2 regions of the Streptosporangium sp. NBC_01810 genome follow, and region 1 is predicted to be linked to the other one. Evidence: riboswitches for the same ligand, from Rfam matches in the RefSeq annotation. Region 1 holds a riboswitch; the other holds the start of a gene.
The links. A riboswitch is a leader RNA that binds a small molecule or an ion and turns the genes downstream of it on or off. The one in region 1 is predicted to bind cyclic di-AMP.

Region 1 (7,744 bases):
CCGAGCAGGATGTGCTCGGTACCGATGTAGTTGTGACCCAGCTGCAGCGCCTCGCGCAGGGACAGCTCAAGGACTTTCTTGGCACGCGGGGTGAACGGAATGTGCCCCGACGGCGCGGACTGCCCCTGGCCGATGATCTCCTCGACCTGCTGACGCACACCTTCAAGACTGATGCCGAGGCTCTCCAGAGCCTTGGCGGCAACGCCTTCACCCTCATGGATCAAGCCAAGAAGAATGTGCTCCGTACCGATGTAGTTGTGGTTGAGCATCCGGGCCTCTTCTTGGGCCAGGACGACAACCCGCCGTGCGCGGTCGGTGAACCTCTCGAACATCTCGTCGCTCCTCACAGAGCGGTCAGGCAGGTCCGGGATATCCGGGCCCTGTCATCCCGCATGGTAGCCCCGACCCGGCGACCGCTCTATGCAGAAGACGTTCCCCGAGAGCAGGGCGTTCACCCTCCATCCAACTACTTACGGGGGGCAGGATGTTCCCGCTACGCCGCAAGCGAACGACGTTTGTCGACCAGTCAAACGCATCATGCGGTCATGGCCGCCACCGGACCCCACCGTGACCGCCATAACCGCATGATTCACCTGATCGGCTGGACCGATCTAGTGAGCCGCCTCGTACTGCTCGACGACCGAGGAAGCGATTCGACCGCGCTCACTGACATTGAGGCCGTGGGACTTCGCCCATGCCCGGATGTCGGCGCTCTTCTCTCGCGTGAGCGCCCGCGCTCCGCCCGCACGACGGCGGCGGGGTGCCAGCGCGCTGGAACGACGGGCGCTCTGCACGAAAGGCGACAGGGAGTCGCGGAGCTTCTTCGCGTTAACGTCACTCAGGTCAATCTCATAGCTGGTGCCGTCAATCGCGAAGGCGACAGTCTCATTGGCCTCGCCCCCATCGAGGTCGTCGATGAGAATCTCCTGGATCTGCTTGGCCATCTACACAATCCTTTCGCGGAGTATTGTTTCATTCGCAAGCTAAACATATACCCGCGATCGAAGAGCGGCAATTCCAGGAGCCCGGCGATTCTCACAGGCAACCGAGAAGCTCAGTCGGCGCTCCGGTGGATCAGCTGTTCTGCGACTCGACCGGGTCGGACTGTTTTGGCCGACGACCGGCGGCTTCACTCCGAAGTAGCTTGACGACTCCGTAGATGAAGGCTCCGCCGACGACCGCCGGAGGTATCAACGCGGACAATACGTCGTACATTCGTCCTCGCTCCGTACCGTAGGTGGCTTTCTGGAGACCATGGAAATTGGGCGACGACTCCCGAGCCACGCGGCTGCCCACCCGATCAGTCTGGAACCGCCCACAGACGACCATAGCGCCACCGGGCGGCAACACACGTCAGCAGGGGCGACCAGGCCCGTCACTCGCCAGCCTAATGCTTCTCTCCAGCCGCCTTACCGGTTGCAGTCGTAAAGCCGCAGGGAAAAACCGACAGGACGATCAAGTGATCATCGTTGTCTTCGAAATACCAATGCCCGTCCGGTCTCCGGTCACCGCGCCACCGGCCTTGGAGGGTCGAAGCTCCTGGTAGGGGAGCCTGCCCGTCGGGATGAACGGCGCCTTGTCACGGAACCGGAGGTCGCTGCGGGCGGGTTCATCGCGAGAATGTCCGCCGTCGGCAGAACACCCCGATGGAGCGCGGCTCGCTTCATCACCCAGGCGGCAGCCGATGCGACGCAAGCCCGTAGAACAAGACGGATCTTCAACGCTTTCTTACCAAGAGTACGACCCACTCTGGCACGGAGTACATAGTCGTAGGCCGTATAACCACCAAAGACGATGGCTCCCCAGGACAACCCAGGCAACATCACACCCCCTTGATCCGGCTCCGTGAGAAGACCTTCAGCGGCCGTCCTGAACGCGCGGCGGAAGGGGTAAGGAGAGAAACCCGCGGGCCGTCACCGGGGATGCGGGAGGCGGGCGGGTCCGGCCATTCGATGACTGGTGTGCGAACCCTCGACGGGGGCAGATCCGGCATTGCCGTCTCATAGCGGCTTGCGGGCTCTCCTGAGCCCCTTGTCCGGCCTCAAACACGAATATTCCGCCGAGCCCGCCGGAGCCTGGTCATAAGTCCCCCCGCACCGCCCATGGCATGGCAAATGATTTTTGCGCTTCCATGGCTTCCGCGCCCGAGGCGGTTACCCACCCCTAACGACCCTCGTTTTTCTGGTCCGGGCACGAAATCGGGGCCGGCGGTTCAACCGCCGGCCCCGATTTACCCGGAACTACTTGATCTTGACGACGACCGTCCCGGCCGCCTTGTCGTGCAGCGCCTGCCACAGGGGCCTGTCCCACAGCAGCCACAGCGTGTTCACAAGGCTGAAGATGTTGGCGATCAAACCCACGAAGGGGATCCAGCTCAGGAACTGCGGGCCGAAGAACACACCGGTGCGCTTGATCGCGACGTTGGAGCTGAGGCCGCCCGGAGACAGCGTGCTGCCGACGGGCACGATCTTGATGCCCATGACCATCTTGCCGACGGTCTGCCCACCCCTACTGATCATGAAGAACTCGTAGGCGAAGTAGAGCGCCGCGCTGACCAGGGAGATGAGCAGAGTCGCGAGGAAGACGCCGCTCCCCTCCGTGATGACACCCGTCTCGAGGTTGAAACCGGAAGACGTCACGAGCATGGCGGTCAGCACCGTGCTGATGATCACCGCCGGGATCGCCAGAATGATCCCGTCGATGATCCGCGCCACCAGGCGCTGCCACCACTCGGCGAGCGGAGCGGGAGCACCGGGGGGACCGCCGTAGGGCTGACCGTAACCCGGTTGCTGGCCGTACTGCTGCTGTCCGTACGCGGGCTGCTGCTGGCCATATCCCGGCTGCTGACCGTAGTCGGGCTGCTGACCGTAGCCCGGCTGCTGACCGTAGTCGGGCTGCTGACCGTAGCCCGGCTGCTGACCGTACGCGGGCTGCTGCTGCCCGTACCCCTGCTGCTCTTGAGACGCCTGCTGTCCGTACGCGGGCTGCTGCTGACCATAACCCGGCTGCTGACCGTAGCCGGGCTGCTGACCGTACGCGCCCGTCCCGCCCTGCTGACCGTACGCGGGCTGCTGCTGCCCGTACCCCTGCTGCTCTTGAGACGCCTGCTGACCGTAGCCGGGCTGCTGACCGTACGCGCCCGTCCCGCCCTGCTGACCGCCATACCCGCCCTGCTGGCCGTACGGCTGCTGCTGCCCGTACCCCTGCTGGCCATAACCAGGCTGCTGCCCGTAGTCCTGCTGGCCATAGCCGGGCTGAGTCTGCCCGGGACCGGTGTTCGGCTGTGATACCTCAGACCGATAGCCCATGACCGTCACGTCGGGGTCGAGTTCGCCAGGGGCCCGTCCCGGGTTGTGCTGTCCGTAATCCGGCTGTCCCGAAGGTGTGCGACTGCGCTCGGGATCATCCTGCGGATACGGCGGCTGTCCGTTGCTCACCGCGTCACCTCACTTAGACTACGCATGTGGCAAATGTCAGACGCACATGCTTGCTGCTGCACAAGGTATCGACATAGGAATCAACAGTCATCTTTCCAGTCAGTCAGCTCTAAAGTCATCAGAGTCGGGCTCACGTGTCAGGTGCAGCAGCATTCGGGTGTTTCCCAAGGTGTTGGGCTTGACGTGCTCCAGATCGAGGAACTCCGCGACGCCCTCGTCATAGGAGGCGAGAAGTTCGGCGTAGACCTCAGGAGCGACGGGCGTGCCCTGGATCTCCTGGAATCCGTGCCGAGCGAAGAAGTCGACCTCGAAGGTCAGGCAGAAGACCCTGCGCAGACCCAACTCGGCGGCCGTGCGGATGAGCACAGAGACGATCCGGTGGCCGATTCCCATCCCCCTGAGGGTCGGATCGACGGCAACGGTCCGAATTTCAGCCAGATCCTCCCAGAGAACGTGAAGAGCCCCGCAACCGAGGATCAACCCTTCAGCGTCGGTTGCGACCCAGAACTCCTGGACATCCTCGTACAGGGTGACGGTGGCCTTCTCCAGCAGGCGCGGGCCGGCTCCACCGTAGGTGTCGACGAGCCGCCTGATGGCGCGGACGTCCGGGGTGCGGGCACGGCGGACCGTGACCACCAAGGTGGCGCCGGGGGCGGGCGACCCCCGCTCCTCTCCCTCGGATCCGGCTCGTCGCCCCCCTTCCTTCTGGGGACTCGCGAACGGTCCGGGAGAATGCTCCGCAAGCTGCTCCATGACCGATCAGCGTACGTCCTCTTCAGTCTTCAATTACGGCTCATCCTTAACACTCGCCCCGAGGTCATCACATGACCCTTGGTAGTCGGTTTACCACGCTGAGCGTGCGACACCTCTAATGTGTCCCAGCTCATCTTTGGCACGGTCCCGGACCTGGGAAGACCTGCGACACACCCGCCTCAAGGAAGGCAAAGGCAGCGTAATGGCCATGTTGATCATATTGGCATGTGATCTTTCCGTGACATTTAAGTTGCGGAACCTCCACTAAGTTCGCAGTTCTGGTTGAGCAGGAACCAGGAGTGCACTAATCTCCGTGCTCGATGTCAGAGATGCAAAAAGCCTGACCCGCCGAATCCCCCGTCCCGGGGAACCGGGGACCCACCACGTCCTTCGGGGTGAATCCGAGTGCCACCGGCGCACCCGGTAGGGCTGCCTCCGGCCCGAACCCGTCAGCTAACCCGGTAGGCGGCCGAGAGAGGAGCCTGTTGGTGAAGCGCACGCGCGACCGTGCAGGAAAGCACGCGGGGGGCGACGCCCGCCATCGAGAACGCGCGTCGCGGAGGCGGAGCCGCCGCATGGCGGTCATCGGCCTGGTATTCGCCACCATGACCCTCGGCACCCCCCTGGTCTCGGCCACGGCGGACCCGGAGCCCAGCCTCCGGCAACTGGCCAAGCAGGCCGAGAAACTGCACGAGGAGATCGGCACGCTCGCCGAGCAGTACAACGGCGAGCGGGTCAGGCTCAAGCAGGCCCAGCGAGCCGCGGAAAGCGCCAAGAAGACCCTCGCGACGAGCGAGTCGGAACTTGCGGCCCGGCGCATCAAGGCGACCCTCCTCGCTCAGAGCAACTACATGTCCGGCGGCCTGAACTCCGGACTCGTCTTCACCCAGGCGACCGACCCCGACACCTTTCTCGACCAGGCCACCACCAACTACGCCCTCCAGCAGCAGCAGAGTGAGGAGGTCGCCCAGGTCGGCCGGGCGATCGAGGCCGCCGAGCAGGCGCAGGCCGGCGCCAAGGCGAGGACCTCAGAGGTCAAGGCGCTTCTGGAGGAGATCGAAGGCAAGCGCAGCAAGATCGAGCGGCTGGTCGCGCGGGTCGAGAGCGACCTGTTCAGCGAGGTGCGCACCAGAGCCGTCAGCAACAGGGGAGCCCGGGTGAAGGTCGGCGTGCCCATCGTCGGCAGCGGAAAGGCGGCGGAGGCGGCCCGCTGGGCACTCACCCAGCAACTCAAGCCGTACGTCTGGGGCGCCGAGGGCCCCAACTCCTTCGACTGCTCCGGGCTGGTCATGTGGGCCTACCAGAAGGTCGGCATCAGCCTGCCGCACTACACCGGCAACCAGTGGACCGCGGGCACCCACATCTCCAAAAACGAGCTGCGCCCAGGCGACCTGGTCTTCTTCTACAGCGACCTGCACCACGTCGGGATCTACATCGGTGCGGGCCTGATGGTCCACGCGCCCCAGACGGGTGACGTCGTCCACATCGCCACGATCGACAACCGGCCCTTCGCCGGCGGGGTGCGAATCGCCGACTGAGCCTCCGAACCGGACCTCACAGGTCGCGAGCCGCCGGACTCCGTGGACGTGAGAACCCGCACCGGGTCCTGTGCCGCGGATCCCGCCGTGGCGAGGACCGGTCAGGCGGGGCCTCGCGGGGACGGTGACCGACGACGACGCGGCGAGACGCCCGCCGCGACCCGCGGTGACAGAAGATCCAAGGGCCTAGATCAGGCGGCGGCGGGCCGCCCAGGCCACGGCCTCGATCGCCGTGGCGACACCGATACGGTCGCAGATGCCCCTGAGCCTGCGCCTGACGGTCCGGCCGCTGATATCGAGGCGGCGGCCCACCCTGTCGACGGTGACGCCCTTGGCGAGCTCAGCCAGCAGCACGAGGTCGTCGTCACTGAGACCGATATCGCTCATGCCCAGGGGGCTGTCGCCATGGCGAGAATCCACTTCTGGATATGCCATCAAGAGTCACTCCCCCCACTCTGGAAACCGGGCGCCCAGACGCCGGAAATGAATACCGTCCGCCAGGAACGGTAAACGCCTTGTTCAAAGGTCGTCAAGTTCTACTCTTCATAGCGCGCGCCCACTATTGACATAGTAGGCGATACGTGAAGTACTCATGATATGTCAGTGCCTTTGGGGTTAAGTCACGACCGAGTCCCGGCACGAGCCCGTAGGCACCCCCTAGCTGCGACGACAGAGGTCCTGGCAGAACAAGGTTTCACCGGAACCGTCGCGACGACGCGCACCCGCGGGGCGGGATCCTCGACGGAAGCGAGTCACCCGTTTTCCCGGGAAAACCGCTCTCTTCCTGGCACTCTTCGACGGCCACGCCGCCTGGCGCCTTGACGACACCTCGCGGAAAACTCTGAAATGGGAAGCCTACGAGATGACCTTTGCGGCATTCGCGAAGTATCGGATGGCGACGACTGGGCGTTGCCCAATATTGGACATGCTTAAAAGGTAGTTTCTGCGCTATGCAGAAAATCGTCCGAAATCGCATGAGGGAGCGTGAGCACGGACTACGGTTTCCGGCCCTGCTGACGCCCAGGCCTTGCTCACGCGCCGTGCTCACGCGCCGTGCTCACGCCCACGCGCGCCGACACGGAGCCCTGGGGGGCGCGAAGCGGTGATCGCGAGGTGGTGAGGGCGAGGTGGTGAGGGCGAAGCGGTGAGGGCGGTTGCCCGGTACCGTCGACCGGGATTCGAGGGTGCTCGCCGAGCCCGACCGGCTCGACCTTGAGCACCGCCCAGGCCGTCGTCTGCCCAGGCCGTCGTCCGGCCCTGGCCGGCACCGCCTGGCGGAAACGATCGCGCCACCGGACCGGGACTTCGTCCCACACGGCCCGGCGGCGCTGCCCGTCAGGCTCAGCCGGTCGGCTTGACCAGCGGGAACAGGATGGTCTCGCGAATGTTCTTGCCGGTGAAGGCCATGATGAGGCGGTCGATGCCGAGCCCCATGCCACCGGTGGGCGGCATCGCATATTCCAGTGCGGTGAGGAAGTCCTCGTCAAGCTGCATGGCCTCGGCGTCCCCGCCTGCGGCGAGCAGAGACTGCTCGGTGAGACGGCGGCGCTGCTCGACGGGGTCGACCAGCTCCGAGTAGGCGGTGCCGAGCTCGGTGCCGAACCCGATCAGGTCCCACTTCTCGGTGAGGAGCGGGTTGTCGCGGTGCTGGCGGGTCAGCGGGGAGGTCTCCACCGGATAGTCCATGACGAACGTGGGCTGTATGAGCGTGTGCTCGACGAGCGCCTCGAAGATCTCCTGGACGAGCTTGCCCTGGCCCCACTTGGGGTCCCAGTGGATCTCTCGCGCGTCCGCGAGCTTGCGTACGTACTCCAGGGGCGTCGCGGTGGTGATCTCCTCGCCCAGTGCCTCCGAGACCGACCCGTAGAGGGTGATCCGCGGCCACTTCGCCAGTCCGAGGTCGATCTCCTGCCCCTGGTGGACGACCACGGAGTGACCGAGAGCCGCCACGACCGCCTTCTGGATCATCCGCTGGGTCAGGTCGGCCATGTCGTTGTAGTCGAGATACGTGCCGTA
Region 2 (7,744 bases), 1.6 Mb from region 1:
TGATGCCACTACCTGGGCGCGGAAGATGAGAAGTCGCGAAGACAGCCGCCACAGCCAGGGTGAACGGCTGGACCCTGGTCAGCCGGAACGTCAAGGACTTCGACGGCACGGGGGTGTCCGTCGTCAACCCGTTCGACCCCGCCCGATGCGGGTCGCGGGGGCGGGCACGCTCCCCGCGCCGCCGCCCGCCGCGGAGTGCCCGCTCCGGTGAGCGGTCAGCGGCTGACCCCGTCGGACGGGCGGAGCAGGTCGAGGTCGGCGCGGCGGGGGAGGCTCTCCCCGGACGCTGGAGGAGGCCGCGATGATCGACGGCGCGAGCCGGCCGGTGATCCTGTGGCGGATCCTCTTTCCCCTCGTCGCGCCGGGACTGGTCGCCACGAGTGTCTTCTCGTTCATCACCGCCTGGAACGACTTCATCTTCCGCCAGGACCTTCATCATCTCGGCCAGGGACAACCAGACGCTGCCCTCGGCCCTGCTGGTCTTCTTCAAGCCCGACGAGAACGACTGGGGCGGCATCATGGCGGCCTCGACGCTGATGACCGTTCCTGTGCTGATCTTCTTCGTGGCCGTCCAGCGCAGGCTGGTGGCCGGGCTGGGCGGGGCGGTGAAGGACTGACACCCGCCAGGCTCCGTTCCCCCTGTACCGATAATTTTTGCCTGGACCAGGGCAGAACTGTCCCTCGGGACGGTTGACAGGCCAAAATTGGTCCGTGGTCAGGATCGGATCGGTAGGAATGAGCGAGTGCGAGCGTGGGAAGCTTCCGCCAGTTCTGGGCCAGTTGTTCGCTGACGGGGCCGACGGAAGCAGCGGAGGTGAGGGCCGGAGGCTCTCGGTGGACCTGCCACCGGGGGACGTGGTGTGGCCCGACCCCGGTTACGCTCAGCTCTCGCTCCGTCGCCGTCCGGCGTTCTGGCTGAGTGAGGTGGCGGTCTCCGGCGAGTACTGGGCACGGCTGCGGTCCCAGCACGAGCACTCCGGCCTGTGGCCGGTGCTGCTGGAGGACTCGGTGCAGCCCTGGTCGGCCGGTCAGATCGCCCCGGACGCCGCCGTCGAGATCGACAACTACCAGGCCGCCGCGTTCATGGCCGAGGTGTGGTCCGACTGGATCGTCAAGGCCCACATCGACCAGCTCGAAATCCTCGACCCCTTCGGAGTCGAATGTCCGGGTCCGGCCCCTTCGGGAAGGCCTGCCGCCGATCCCGGCGTGGTCGCCGACTGGTACGCCGGCCTGGTGGCCGAGCGCAGGACCCCGCTCGGGCTCGTCGCGGTCGAGCGCGGGGCCGACGCTCTCGCCGTCATGGGCTGGCAGGGTGCCCTGAACCACAACGAGTGGATGGTCCCGCTCGCGGCCGTGGTGCGGAGCTGGGAGGACAGGTTCGGGGTGCGGGTGGTCGGCATGGGGTTCAACACCCTCGACCTCAGCGTCGCCGCACCTCCGACGACCTCGGAGCACGCCCTGCACGTCGCCGCGGAGCACTGGACGTTCTGCCCCGACAGCATCATCCAGGGCGCGGGGAGTCTCATCGACTACGCCGAGCAGATCAAGGGCAGGAACGCCTGGTCGTTCTGGTGGGACTGAGCTTGCCCGCCGCGGGTCTCCGGGGTGTGAAACCCGAGATCGGCAAGACGTTCTCGCTGGTAGGGCGGCTGTTGGTGTGACGGGGTCCCCGATGGGGCTTTCTTGGGGGTAGTAGGTAGATCTTCTGGGGTTTTCATGGCATTTGCTTTGCTTTGTCCGATTTCGTGAGTAGTGTCCATGGGTATCGGTTGGCGACCTGCCCTTCACAAGAGGGAGCGGCCGGCCGACGTCGAATCCCACAGGGCCCGCATGGTCCGGGGAACCGGGGAACCACTTTTCCGGGGTGAATCCGCCGCGAACGTGCGGCGGTAGGGCAACTCCACCGCCCGAACCCGTCAGCTAACCCGGTAGACGAGCTGGAGAGGAGATCCCCCTCATGGATCACCGCGTCACCACGTCGGTGCCCGCTCTGCCCGTGCCGACCACCTGAACTTCGTCGCTGACCCCTGTCGCCGCGCCTGAGCGCGGCACCTGGATCGTGCTCCGCGTAGCGATCGACTGATCCTGCCACGCCACTTTTCCGATGAGCGCGTCCCCGCCACTGCACTCCTCCCCATGCGTCGCACGTGGCTGCCCCGTTCCCTCGCGAAAGAGCCTCTTCTTCATGCGTCTTCCTTTTGACCTGCACAAGAACGGCCTGCATAAGAACCTCCCGAAGAACCTCCCGTACAAGAACCGCCTCGCCACCGCCGCTCTGGTCGGTGCCGGCGTGCTCGTCTCCAGCGGTGTGGCCTCCGCGCTGCCCGCCTCCTCCGCCGCTCCCGCCTCCGTCGCCGCTGCCGGTGCCACTGCCTCCGTTGCCTCCCCCGGCGCGGACACCGTGGTGGCCGCCAACGAGACCGTTCTCCTTGAGGGCTCGACCAGGGCCTCCTACTTCTGGGACGACTCCTCGGGCCGGGCCGGTGACACCGGCCTGCCGGCCAGTGGCAAGCCGATGCAGAAGGGCATGATCGCCAGCCCGAGCTGGCCCCTGTTCACCGAGGGCTATGTCATCTACAAGGGCAAGAAGGCCAAGTTCTTCGTCGGTGACCGCGGTCCCGGCGTGCCCTCCAACCGGGGCATCATGATCGACATTGATGCCAAGACCTTCGCCGACCTGACCGACGGCCGGTTCAACTCCGCCACGCTGGGTGTGGACGGCAACGGCGGCATGGGCCACATCGACATCAAGTACGTGGTCACCAAGTGGGGCGACGGCGTGGGCAAGAAGAACCACCCCGTGGCGTTCGCCACCGGTGCCTGGCGCTACCGGGACGCGAACCCGGCGAAGCCTCCGCAGACGGTCCTGGTCAAGGCCGAGCAGTCCAAGAAGTCTGTGAAGACCCAGCAGGTGATCCAGACGTTCGCCAAGCCCAAGATCATGTCCGAGCCGCTCACCGCACCTGAGGCGAGCATCGCCGCCAAGCCGGTCGCCCTGTCCGGCGCCGACGCCAAGGCCGCCGAGCAGGGTGTCCGGGACCTGGGCGCCGCCGCCCCGGTGGCGGCCGTCACCTCGGCCGGTCCGTCCGCCGGCACGGCCGCCGGCCTGGCCCTGGCGGGAGTGCTCGCCGCGGGTGGTGCCACCTACCTGGTCGCCGGCCGTCTCCGCGGTAGGGCGGGCGCCGAGGAGAGCTGAGGTCCGGCACGATCTCCGGCTTTCCTTCGCCGACGCGATCCGATGAGATCCTCCTGCGGCCCGTGCCCCCCGGGGCACGGGCCGCAGGAGGATCAGACCTCGAGCCGCTCCTCGATGCCGCGCAGGATGTGCCGTGCGAGCGCGAGGTTGGCCCGGTTCCGGTCGAGGGCCATGTAGATGAACAGGCCTTTGCCGCTCCGGCCGGAGAGCGGGCGGATCACGTGGTATTGCGTGCCGAGCGTGATGAGGATGTCCTCGATGCCGTCCTTGAGGCCGAGCGACTCCATGGTCCGCATCTTGGCCTTGACGACCTCGGTGTTACCCGCGGCCGCCACCTGGAGGTCGAGATCCTTGGAACCGCCGAGCGCGCCCAGCGCCATCCCGCTGTTGTAGTCCACGATCACCGCGCCGATGGCACCGTCGATCGCCATCATCTCCTTGAGAGAGATGTCCATGTTGCCCATGTCTGCCTCCGATCACTGAGTTATCGATATCCGTGAGGTGATGGCGGCCAATCTGGCCGCCGTCTTGCGACCCTCCAGCCTGAGCAGCCCGAGGTTGGTCCCCGGGCGTGCCAGAACCGTGAGGACGATCTTGGGGCCGGCGGCGTAGCAGGCCGCGTAGCCGTTGGTGCCGGAGATCAGCGTCTCCTCGAAGGCGCCCTTGCCGGCCATGCCGGTCATCCGGCGGCTGAGGGCCAGCAGCGCGGAGGAGAGCGCGCCGGTCTGCTCGGTGGAGGTGCCGTCGCCCAGATCACTGGCCAGGGTCAGACCGTCGACGCTGCACGCGATGCTCCCGTCCACGTCGGGTATCCGCTCCCGCAACAGCGCCATCTCGCGGTGTATCTCCTCACGCAGTTCCACCGACACCCTCCTTCCGATCAGCTTCAGCGTCCGCAGCCTTATCGGCGGCATCGAACCAGGCTCAAGTCAGTGCCTCCAATGCGTTCCTGAGCCGGATGAGCAGGTTGACGTCGGTCGGGTCCCCGGTGGCTCCGGGAAGCGACGCAGGCGTCGCCAGGGAGCCCGTTCCGGCTGCCGGGATCTCCGTGGCCCCCCTCGTCCGCCTCGGCAGCGGGTCCTGCGTGGCGGGTGCGGCGGCCGCGTCGGGTTCCGGGATGCGCAGCAGCCCACGGGAGGCGAGCTGCCGTACGGCGAGCAGCACCGAGTACGCCGGGCGGCCCAGCTTGCGCGCCAGGTCGGCCGGGGGCGCCGTGGAGTCGGCGCCGACCAGCACCTCCCACTGCAGTGAGCTCAGCACCACCCGCTGGGCGGTGATCCGCCTTCGCGGGACGACCGGGAGCGTGTCCAGCTCCGCGGACGGCCAGGTCTGTTCCAACTGCGCCTTCCTCCGCTTGCACTCCCGGAGCAGGCCGGCCGCGTCGAAGTACCACTGCGGTCCGAGCCAGTGCCGCTCTCCCCGCCGGAACCTGGGCCGGTGCCCGGTTGCCTCCAACAGGAAGTAGCTGGCGTCGAGCACCGTGCTCAGCACGCAGAACTCCAGCTCACCCCTGGTGAGCAGGCCCTGTGCGAGGAGCCGGTCGCCTCCGAGGATCTGCGGGGCGGCGACCGGCGGCTCGCCGCCCCGCAGATCCTCGGAGGCGACCTGCCTGGCCTGTCGCAGGGCATGGGCGGAGATCCCGCGGCAGGCCGCCAGCAGGTCCTCCAGCCGGGGGGCGGACGCGCTCTCGGCGTAGGTCACGCGGCCGTCGGTGAGATAGATGACGCCCGCCTTACCGAGGCGGAGCGAGCCGGTGGCGCGATCACCGGCGAGCCCACTGAGGATGATCTCGATGCTTGGCACGGCTTCACGTCGAGATCAGGCGGCCGGAAAGGGCCTGGAGGCGGTGGCGGGCCAGTGCCAGGTTCGACCGTTTCAGATCGAGCCTGACGTAAATGACCAGAGGGCCGTCGAAAAGCGTTTCCAACGGCCTCAGTAAATGGTGGCCGCCGTCCGTGGTTATGATCATGTCGTCGATCCGGACCGTACCGCCCGGTGCGGTGACGGCGAGCCCGTCCAGCGTCGCGCGCAGGGTCTCGCTCAGTCCCGCGGCAGATCTCTCCACGTCACCGTGGCGGCTCGCACCACCGGTCGCCACGACCGTCCCGCTGGTCTGATCGATGAGGATCGCGTCCAGGGCGCCGGGGATGGCCATTACCTCAGTGAGGCAGTCTTCGATTCCGAGCACGTGCTCTCCCTTGCCGACGACTTCAACGTCGCCCGGTCAGCGTAGGGAAAGCCCTCGTGGTTCGCCTTTTCTGCCTAGGTCATTGATAGGAAAAAGCGTAGGATTCACCATCTAGGTAGGAAGATATACACCCCGGGTGGGAATCAACCCGTTGGCCGGTCGGTGATAATCGCCTTTTCGTCCGGCTTGAAAACAAGACGGGGCGGGGCCGCGCTGCGGTCGGTCCTCGCGACGGGGGCACAGCGCGGTCGCGCCGCGGTCAGTTCTCGCGACGGGGGAACGTGGGCGGGTCTGCGGCGCGCCGGATCACCGCGGCGAGCTGTTCCTCGGTGAGCACGCGAGGCTCGCCGATGCTCCTGGCCCGCACGTACACCTCGCAGAGCCACTCCAGCAGCCTGGTCGCCTCGAAGGCCCCGTCCAGGTCGTCGCCGATCGTGACCCCGCCGTGGTTGGCCAGCAGCGCCGCGCGCCTGTCCGCCAGCGCGGCTCGGACGGAGGCGGCGAGCTCGGGCGTGCCGTAGGTGGCGTATTCGGCGACGCGGACGGTCCCGCCGAGCAACAGGGCGTTGTAGTGGATCGGCGGCAGCTCGCTCATGGTCGTGGCGACCACGGTGCCGAAGACGGAGTGGGTGTGCACAATCGCGCCGGCGTCGGTGGTCGTATAGACCGCCAGGTGCATGGGGGTCTCCGAGGACGGTCGCAGGTCGCCTTCGACGAGGTGGCCCTCGACGTCGACGATCGGGCAGGCCTCGGGTTCCAGCCGGTCGAGGGAGACGCCGCTGGGCGTCACGGCGACGAGTTCGCCCGCGCGCACGCTGAGATTTCCCGCGGTTCCGACGACCAGTCCGGTCGCGGCGGCTCGGCGGCCGTACTCACATAGCAGGCGGCGCTGCTCGGCCAACAACACGCCGTCAAAAGTAGGGGCTTGCGGTACGGGGCGGCAAACCCTCATTATCTGGTCTAGACCGGTTGCCGCTCATTGGCTGCCGGCGAGCATGGTTCCTTTATCTCGCCGGTTGCGGCCAAGTCAATGGTTCCGGGGAAATATCGGCCACTATGTGCCGTTCTATCATTGAATTGCACCTCCTTGGCGTTTGGTAGTTAGCGGATAGGTCGCGAGGACATCACGGCTTGGTCTAGACCGGCAGGGAAGTCTTGACGCTGGGCTCCGCGGATACGTACCTTCGGGCAAACGTTTAGGAAACTTTCCTAATTGATCCCCCGTTCAGGAGGGTTGCATGTCAAACTCGGTCGGTACGCCCGGAGACATCACCCGGCGGCAGTTGCTCCGCCGGATCGGCATGAGCGCTCTGATCGTCGGCCCGGGCGCCGGGCTGCTCAGCGCCTGCGCCACCGGCGGCGGTGCGGCTCCTTCGGCCGGCACCTCCGCGGCCCCCTCCGCAGGTGGTGCGATCTCCGCGAAGAACCCGTTCGGCGTCGCCGCCGACGCGCCGCTTGAGGTCGTCATCTTCAAGGGTGGCCTCGGCGACGGCTACGCCACCGAGGTGCACGAGCCGCTGTACAAGAAGACGTTCGCCCAGGCGCAGGTCAAGCACGTCGCCACCCAGCAGATCGCGCAGACCCTGCAGCCGCGGTTCGCCGGCGGCGACGTCCCCGACGTGATCGCCAACTCCGGCACCGACCTGATGGACAACGGAGCCCTGCAGCAGGAGGGCCAGCTCCTTGAGCTCACCGAGCTGTGGGACGCCCCCTCGATCGACGACCCGAACAAGAAGGTTCGCGACCTGGTCGCGCCCGGCACCGTCGAGTCGGGTCTCCTCGCGGGCAAGCCGTACCTGATGAACTACGTCTTCTCCGCGTACGGCCTCTGGTACGACTCCGCGCTGTTCGAGAAGAACGGCTGGACCCCGCCGAAGACCTTCGAGGAGTTCAAGGCCTTCGCCGAGAAGGCCAAGGCCGCCGGGGTCACCCCGTTCGCGTACGCGGGCAAGAACGCCGCCTACTACGCGTACTGGATGATCCTCATCTCCGCCGCGAAGATCGAGGGCAACCAGATCCTGCTCGACGTCGACAACCTCGTCGACGGCGTCTGGCAGCGCGACGCCATGAAGCAGTCCGCCGCCGCCTGGGCCGAGATCGCCAAGTACATGGACAAGTCCTTCGAGGGCCTGATCCACACCGCGGTTCAGCTCCGCCAGAACCAGGGCAAGGTCGCCCTCTATCCCTCCGGTTCCTGGCTGGAGAACGAGCAGAAGAGCCAGACCCCCGAGGGGTTCAAATACGCGCTGGCGCCCACCCCCAGCGTCACCGCTGCCGACAAGATGCCCTACGAGGCCATCCGCGCCGCCGCCGGCGAGGCGTACATCGTCCCGGCCAAGGCCAAGAACCCCAAGGGCGGC

Region 2: it holds a riboswitch for cyclic di-AMP, as region 1 does, so the genes downstream of both, OIE13_RS02830 (hypothetical protein) here and OIE13_RS31880 (C40 family peptidase) in region 1, are expected to answer to the same signal.

What each region holds. Positions count from the first base shown of each region.
Region 1 covers NZ_CP109070.1:7,054,493-7,062,236, reverse strand. Annotated here, with positions in the region: gene OIE13_RS31905 (ATP-dependent Clp protease ATP-binding subunit) at 1-332, opposite strand, end outside; gene OIE13_RS31900 (histone-like nucleoid-structuring protein Lsr2) at 612-944, opposite strand; partial or broken gene OIE13_RS31895 (RDD family protein) at 2,241-2,723, opposite strand; gene OIE13_RS31890 (hypothetical protein) at 2,787-3,287, shown strand; gene OIE13_RS31885 (amino-acid N-acetyltransferase) at 3,537-4,190, opposite strand; cyclic di-AMP (ydaO/yuaA leader) riboswitch at 4,527-4,673, shown strand; gene OIE13_RS31880 (C40 family peptidase) at 4,679-5,728, shown strand; gene OIE13_RS31875 (LuxR C-terminal-related transcriptional regulator) at 5,915-6,115, opposite strand; gene lysX (bifunctional lysylphosphatidylglycerol synthetase/lysine--tRNA ligase LysX) at 7,070-7,744, opposite strand, start outside.
Region 2 covers NZ_CP109070.1:614,748-622,491, forward strand. Annotated here, with positions in the region: gene OIE13_RS02810 (hypothetical protein) at 60-305, shown strand; partial or broken gene OIE13_RS02815 (carbohydrate ABC transporter permease) at 278-617, shown strand; gene OIE13_RS02820 (DUF4253 domain-containing protein) at 835-1,581, shown strand; cyclic di-AMP (ydaO/yuaA leader) riboswitch at 1,799-1,950, shown strand; gene OIE13_RS02825 (hypothetical protein) at 1,963-2,187, opposite strand; gene OIE13_RS02830 (hypothetical protein) at 2,186-3,196, shown strand; gene OIE13_RS02835 (hypothetical protein) at 3,289-3,660, opposite strand; gene OIE13_RS02840 (roadblock/LC7 domain-containing protein) at 3,673-4,059, opposite strand; gene OIE13_RS02845 (hypothetical protein) at 4,121-4,999, opposite strand; gene OIE13_RS02850 (roadblock/LC7 domain-containing protein) at 5,004-5,384, opposite strand; gene OIE13_RS02855 (class II aldolase/adducin family protein) at 5,644-6,291, opposite strand; gene ngcE (N-acetylglucosamine/diacetylchitobiose ABC transporter substrate-binding protein) at 6,623-7,744, shown strand, end outside.